DNA from 2 places in the Turicibacter sanguinis genome. Region 2 is predicted to be linked to the other one. Evidence: a T-box and tRNA genes for the amino acid it is inferred to sense, from the RefSeq annotation. Region 2 holds a T-box; the other holds one or more tRNA genes.

Region 1 (3,248 bases), 760 kb from region 2:
CAATAGATTTTTCAAAATCATTAGGAACATTTATTGGATTTGCGCTCGGAACAACAATTGAAAAAAGGTATATTCAATTTCAAGAGAATACAACACTAGTGATTAAAATCTTAAGATGCTTAATTGGAATTCTTGTTATTTTAAGTCTTAAACATGTATTCAAAGAAATCCTAGGAGAGATTAGGAATGCAACTTTTATTATTTATAGCAGTATAAGTTTTATAGGATTTGGTATCTATCCCTTGTTTTTTAAGGGGAAAGGACAAGAGAAAAAGTAGCATCATTAGATGCTACTTTAAAATTCTTCAAAAAGTTTGGAAATAGGTTTGACAAAAAACGACAAACTTGATAATATATAGAAGTTCGTTTCAATAAAAGGTAATGAATTGAAAAACTTTTTTCAAAAAAGATTTGACAAGAAACGACAAACTTGGTATTATATAGAAGTTCGTTTCTGGTAAATAAAACGAACTAACAAAGAATTTTAAAAAGTATTTGACAAAAGAGATGTTGGTTGATAAAATAATCGAGTAACTTCTTGAAAAAAACTTTTTTCAAAAAAACTCTTGACGAAAACAAGTTGAGATGATAGAATAACGAAGTCGCAAAACGGAAAATAAAAGGCCCGTTGGTGAAGCGGTTTAACACACATGCCTTTCACGCATGCATACACGGGTTCGAATCCCGTACGGGTCACCATTTAAAATTAGATAGAAATATCTGCATGGAGGATTAGCTCAGCTGGGAGAGCATCTGCCTTACAAGCAGAGGGTCGGCGGTTCGAGCCCGTCATCCTCCACCATAATTAAATAAAAAAAAGATGCCGAAATAGCTCAATTGGTAGAGCAACTGACTTGTAATCAGTAGGTTGCGGGTTCAAGTCCTGCTTTCGGCACCATCTGGTGGGGTAGCGAAGTGGCTAAACGCGGCGGACTGTAAATCCGCTCTCTCCGAGTTCGGCGGTTCGAATCCGTCCCCCACCACCATTTTGAAAATGGGCTATAGCCAAGCGGTAAGGCAACGGACTTTGACTCCGTCATGCGCTGGTTCGAATCCAGCTAGCCCAGCCATTAAAAGTCCTGCTAGCTCAGTTGGTAGAGCATCTGACTTTTAATCAGAGGGTCAGAGGTTCGAGTCCTCTGCAGGACACCATTTTAAAAAAAAGAATAAACATTTATGGATAAATAAATGCCTGGGTGGCGGAACTGGTAGACGCACAGGACTTAAAATCCTGCGGGTGGTGACACCCGTGCCGGTTCGATTCCGGCCCTAGGCACCAACTTAATAGCGCCCATAGCTCAATTGGATAGAGCGTTTGACTACGGATCAAAAGGTTAGGGGTTCGACTCCTCTTGGGCGCGCCATAAAACGGGAAGTGGCTCAGCTTGGTAGAGCACCTGGTTTGGGACCAGGGGGTCGCAGGTTCGAATCCTGTCTTCCCGACCATTAATCAAATAAAAAAAATAATAAAATGGCGGAGTAGCTCAACTGGCTAGAGCGTACGGTTCATACCCGTGAGGTTGGGGGTTCGAGTCCCTCCTCCGCTACCAACTAATATGTGGAGGAATACCCAAGTCCGGCTGAAGGGATCGGTCTTGAAAACCGACAGTACGTGAGAGCGTAGCGGGGGTTCGAATCCCTCTTCCTCCGCCATATTAATTAAATAACATCGCGGGGTGGAGCAGTTGGTAGCTCGTCGGGCTCATAACCCGAAGGTCGCAGGTTCAAGTCCTGTCCCCGCAACCAAAAGGTCCAGTGGTGTAGCGGTTAACATGCCTGCCTGTCACGCAGGAGATCGCGGGTTCGATTCCCGTCTGGACCGCCATTTAAATAGGCTTGGTAGCTCAGTCGGTAGAGCAAAGGACTGAAAATCCTTGTGTCGGCGGTTCGATTCCGTCCCAAGCCACCATTTGGAGGATTAGCTCAGCTGGGAGAGCATCTGCCTTACAAGCAGAGGGTCGGCGGTTCGAGCCCGTCATCCTCCACCATAAAAGTCCTGCTAGCTCAGTTGGTAGAGCATCTGACTTTTAATCAGAGGGTCAGAGGTTCGAGTCCTCTGCAGGACACCATTTTTGAAAATAGGCGCGTGCCTGAAATAATGAAATGCCTGGGTGGCGGAACTGGTAGACGCACAGGACTTAAAATCCTGCGGGTGGTGACACCCGTGCCGGTTCGATTCCGGCCCTAGGCACCAAATATAATCTAGTGATGATGGCAAGGAGGTCACACCTGTTCCCATACCGAACACAGAAGTTAAGCTCCTTAGCGCCGAGGGTAGTACGCAAGTGCGAGAGTAGGACGTTGCTAGGTTGTACAATGCCTCAATAGCTCAGTTGGTTAGAGCACTTGACTGTTAATCAAGGGGTCCTAGGTTCGAGTCCTAGTTGGGGCGCCATTATAATAATGGCCCGTTGGTGAAGCGGTTTAACACACATGCCTTTCACGCATGCATACACGGGTTCGAATCCCGTACGGGTCACCATTTATTAGTGCCGAAATAGCTCAATTGGTAGAGCAACTGACTTGTAATCAGTAGGTTGCGGGTTCAAGTCCTGCTTTCGGCACCATTAATTTAATAGGGGTGTAGTTTAACGGTAGAACAGCGGTCTCCAAAACCGTTAGCGTGGGTTCGATTCCTGCCACCCCTGCCATGGCGATTGTGGCGAAGTGGTTAACGCACCGGATTGTGGCTCCGGCATTCGTGGGTTCGATTCCCATCAGTCGCCCCATAAATTAGTAGATAACATCCTTAAAGGATGTTTTTTTTATGCTTGGCATTATTTATATATATTATGAGAAAATTTGATATAATATAAGATAATGTAAGGTAATTTTAAGGAGGTTATATGATGAAGGTTGTTATTATTGGTGGTGTTGCAGCTGGAATGAGTGCTGCTGCAAAATTAAAGCGTTCAAATAAAGATGCAAGTATAACAGTATATGAAAAATCAAAACATGTTTCATTTGGAGCATGTGGTTTACCTTATTTTGTCGGAAATTTCTTTGAAGATTCTCAAAATATGATTGCAAGAACAGTAGAGCAATTCAATTCCTCAGGAATTTCTGTTCATCCAGAACATGAAGTATTAAAAGTAGATGTAGATAATAAAGTTGTAACTGTAAAAAATTTAACAACAAATGAAGTGTTTGACGATTACTATGATCGATTAATGGTTGCAACAGGAGCAAGTGCCATTATCCCTCCAATTCAAAATGTAAATCTTAAACATGTTTACACTTTAAAAAGC
Region 2 (3,248 bases):
TATGGCGGATTAGTAGAAATTGATGCCGATTGACAAAAAAAATTACTGTTAGAAGCATCTGTTCGAGTTTAAATTTCGACATTTATAAGAGGTTTTGAGTTTAAAATAGGTTATTTTTTATTTGTGTACGTTTTCACAAGGTTTCATTGAATATTTTTTCACAAAATCATTGTTCATTAATTCACAACATGCTATAATAAGTTCATCAAGGAAAGAAAAAATGAAATGTGCGAAAGGGGTTTTCTAGCATGAGAACTGAGAAAGAATTTATCAACTATATCACTGAGTGTCCAACAAACGTAAAAATTAGAGGGAATCGTCAAAATATCATTTTAACTTGTGAAGAAACAGAAGTAAAATTCCCGGTAGTTGATCATATTTATACACGATTTGTGTGCTCTTTATCACATGCAGAAGTACTATCAACAGGACGTTTAGAAGAATTGAGTGAGCAAGTTTTACAAGCATTAGCAAACGCTGTAACAGGACGCCGTGAATCTAGTTTTGACATTACATTTGAAGCATAAAAATAAAATAAAGGAAGAAGAGCAGATGGAGTTAAGGGCTCTTCTTTTTCTTGTTTATCTCATCATTTTTTTATGAAAAACAGGGGATAATAAATTATAAAAAATGGAAATTTAGAGTGAGTGATTGAAAGAAATTTATGGTTTAGTTGCGGTTGATTTTGTCTGTTTATTTGAGATGTATAAATCATCTGAATCACTGATAAAGAATGATTATTTAACGGCGGAGTCTGTTGAATTCTTATTAAATCATGAGGACATAGTGAAGATTCAAGCGTTATTGTTGAATGGCGTAGCAACAGGTTTAAGAAATGCTAATTTTAAGGTGAAATCAGTGAAAAATGGATTTGGAATTTTTTTTAATATTGACTTTTTCGATTGAAACGTTTGTCATGAATGTTGATTTTTTTATCGAAAGTAAAGCTTATATATATAAGTCCAGATAAGTTTTTCACACTTGGAAAACTTTTAACTGGACTATAGTGACGCCTAAGGATCAAAAAGACTTTAGTACTGAGACTCATTTATAATAGTGAAATACATTTCTGTTTCTATATAGTAATCCATTTAACATCAGTAGAGCAGATTGAAAACAAGGGATTGTGAACTTTTAGATGAGAGTAAAACAGATGAATGTAAAGCTGACTGACCTAAGTAGTCAATATGGCATGAGAGGTATTGTTTTTTGGGTTTAAAATCGATTAAATTTAACAAAAAATATATTTTTTGAAAAAACACTATTGACGAATGTAAAATTATTGGATAAGATTTAGACAAATATTCGCGTTGAAAAGGAATAGTAAAGACTTCCCTTTTTTGTAGAGAGAGAATGGTTGGTGAAAATTCTCAAAAAGGTGTCTTGAACCAGCCTTGGAGCCCTGTACCGAAAACTTGAAGTAGGCTACAGCGATTCATCTCGTTATCGATGAAAAAGATGTGATCATAGTGCCATGGAATATGATCATAATTAGGGTGGTACCGCCGATTTTGGCCCCTTGCAGAGGGAGCAAATCGGTGGTTTTTTTGTATACAGAAATCACTGATGAACCCCTCACACTGTATAGCTCATCATGAAACAAAGGTTATGAGTCAATAGAATGTAAACTGTGTAGGGAGGAAGTTAACATGAGTAAAAAACTTGTTCAAGCCATTACAGCGATTGATGAAGATTTCGCACAGTGGTATACGGATGTTGTTAAAAAAGCTGAATTAGTTGACTATTCGAGTGTGAAAGGATGTATGATTATTCGCCCATATGGTTATGCCATTTGGGAAAATATTCAACAGTATCTAGATCAAAAGTTCAAAGAAACAGGACATGAAAATGTGTACATGCCGATGTTAATTCCAGAATCGCTACTTCAAAAAGAGGCAGATCATGTTGAAGGGTTTGCTCCAGAAGTCGCATGGGTGACACACGGTGGAAATGAAAAATTATCAGAACGATTAGTTGTTCGTCCAACATCTGAAACGTTATTCTGTGATCATTATTCAAAAATTATTCAAAGTTATAATGATTTACCGAAGAAATATAATCAATGGTGTTCTGTTGTTCGTTGGGAGAAGACAACACGTCCATTCTTACGTACAACTGAGTTTTTATGGCAAGAGGGGCATACCGTACATGCTACAGCTGAGGAAGCAGAGGAAGAAACATTACTGATGCTCAATACGTATGCCAAAATGTGTGAAGAATTTTTAGCAATTCCAGTGCTTAAAGGTCAAAAAACAGAAAAAGAAAAATTTGCGGGTGCACAGGCGACGTATACGATTGAAAGTTTAATGCATGATGGAAAGGCTCTTCAAAGTGGAACGTCACATAACTTTGGAACGGGTTTTGCAAAAGCTTTTGATATTAAATACAGTGATAAAAATTCAAAGATGCAATATGCGCATCAAACTTCATGGGGTGTGACGACTCGTTTAATCGGAGCTATTATTATGGTGCATGGGGATAGTAGTGGACTTGTACTACCTCCACGTGTCGCTCCAACACAAGTGATGATTATTCCAATTGCAGCCCATAAAGAGGGGGTTATAGAAAAGGCATGTGAGCTTCAAACACGTCTAGCAAGTGTTGCTCGTGTCAAGTGTGATACATCGGATAAAACACCAGGATGGAAGTTTAGTGAGTATGAGATGAAGGGAATTCCAGTTCGCGTTGAAATCGGACCAAAAGATATTGAAAATAATCAGGCGGTCTTAGTTCGTCGTGATACACGTGAAAAAATCATCGTATCATTAGATGATCTTGAAACAAAAGTGGTGGAATTATTAGAAGACATTCAACAAAGTTTGTTTGCAAAAGCATTAGCTAAACGTGAAGAGATGACCTTTATAGCGACAAACATGGAGGAGTTAAGAAATAATGCAGATAATCACCCAGGATTCACGAAAGCCATGTGGTGTGAAGATCAAGCATGTGAAGATAAAATTAAAGAAGAGGTTGGATTTACGTCACGATGTATGCCGTTTGTTCAAGAGCAGATAAGTGACAGTTGCGTTTGCTGCGGGAAAAAGGCAACGAAACTTGTATACTGGGCAAAAGCTTATTAAGATTTATAAAAAAAACAAGTGGCAAAACGTCATAAATTTAGTTGGTAGGATGTAAGACAAATAAATTCATCAAAAAAATAAAAAAAACATTCCAAAGTAGCATATTTTTTAAAGCTCATACTTATAATGTGATATCAAATCATTAAAGGAGCTTTAGGCGATGAAAAA

Evidence for each region. A T-box is a leader RNA that pairs with one kind of tRNA and senses whether it is charged. The one in region 2 lies ahead of proS (proline--tRNA ligase), so its partner is inferred to be a tRNA-Pro.
Region 1: it has a tRNA-Pro gene. The T-box ahead of proS (proline--tRNA ligase) is inferred to sense a tRNA for this amino acid. The anticodon was not compared.

Annotation. Positions count from the first base shown of each region.
Region 1 covers NZ_CP053187.1:106,460-109,707, reverse strand. Annotated here, with positions in the region: gene HLK68_RS00720 (phosphatase PAP2 family protein) at 1-278, shown strand, start outside; tRNA gene HLK68_RS00715 (tRNA-Glu) at 623-699, shown strand; tRNA gene HLK68_RS00710 (tRNA-Val) at 727-802, shown strand; tRNA gene HLK68_RS00705 (tRNA-Thr) at 823-898, shown strand; tRNA gene HLK68_RS00700 (tRNA-Tyr) at 902-986, shown strand; tRNA gene HLK68_RS00695 (tRNA-Gln) at 996-1,070, shown strand; tRNA gene HLK68_RS00690 (tRNA-Lys) at 1,077-1,152, shown strand; tRNA gene HLK68_RS00685 (tRNA-Leu) at 1,191-1,279, shown strand; tRNA gene HLK68_RS00680 (tRNA-Arg) at 1,288-1,364, shown strand; tRNA gene HLK68_RS00675 (tRNA-Pro) at 1,370-1,446, shown strand; tRNA gene HLK68_RS00670 (tRNA-Met) at 1,474-1,550, shown strand; tRNA gene HLK68_RS00665 (tRNA-Ser) at 1,561-1,653, shown strand; tRNA gene HLK68_RS00660 (tRNA-Met) at 1,671-1,746, shown strand; tRNA gene HLK68_RS00655 (tRNA-Asp) at 1,750-1,825, shown strand; tRNA gene HLK68_RS00650 (tRNA-Phe) at 1,834-1,909, shown strand; tRNA gene HLK68_RS00645 (tRNA-Val) at 1,913-1,988, shown strand; tRNA gene HLK68_RS00640 (tRNA-Lys) at 1,994-2,069, shown strand; tRNA gene HLK68_RS00635 (tRNA-Leu) at 2,106-2,194, shown strand; rRNA gene rrf (5S ribosomal RNA) at 2,202-2,310, shown strand; tRNA gene HLK68_RS00625 (tRNA-Asn) at 2,319-2,395, shown strand; tRNA gene HLK68_RS00620 (tRNA-Glu) at 2,406-2,482, shown strand; tRNA gene HLK68_RS00615 (tRNA-Thr) at 2,492-2,567, shown strand; tRNA gene HLK68_RS00610 (tRNA-Trp) at 2,578-2,651, shown strand; tRNA gene HLK68_RS00605 (tRNA-His) at 2,654-2,729, shown strand; gene HLK68_RS00600 (CoA-disulfide reductase) at 2,850-3,248, shown strand, end outside.
Region 2 covers NZ_CP053187.1:2,346,717-2,349,964, forward strand. Annotated here, with positions in the region: gene HLK68_RS11395 (hypothetical protein) at 249-527, shown strand; gene HLK68_RS11400 (hypothetical protein) at 652-906, shown strand; T-box leader at 1,302-1,523, shown strand; gene proS (proline--tRNA ligase) at 1,650-3,080, shown strand; gene HLK68_RS11410 (DUF4177 domain-containing protein) at 3,241-3,248, shown strand, end outside.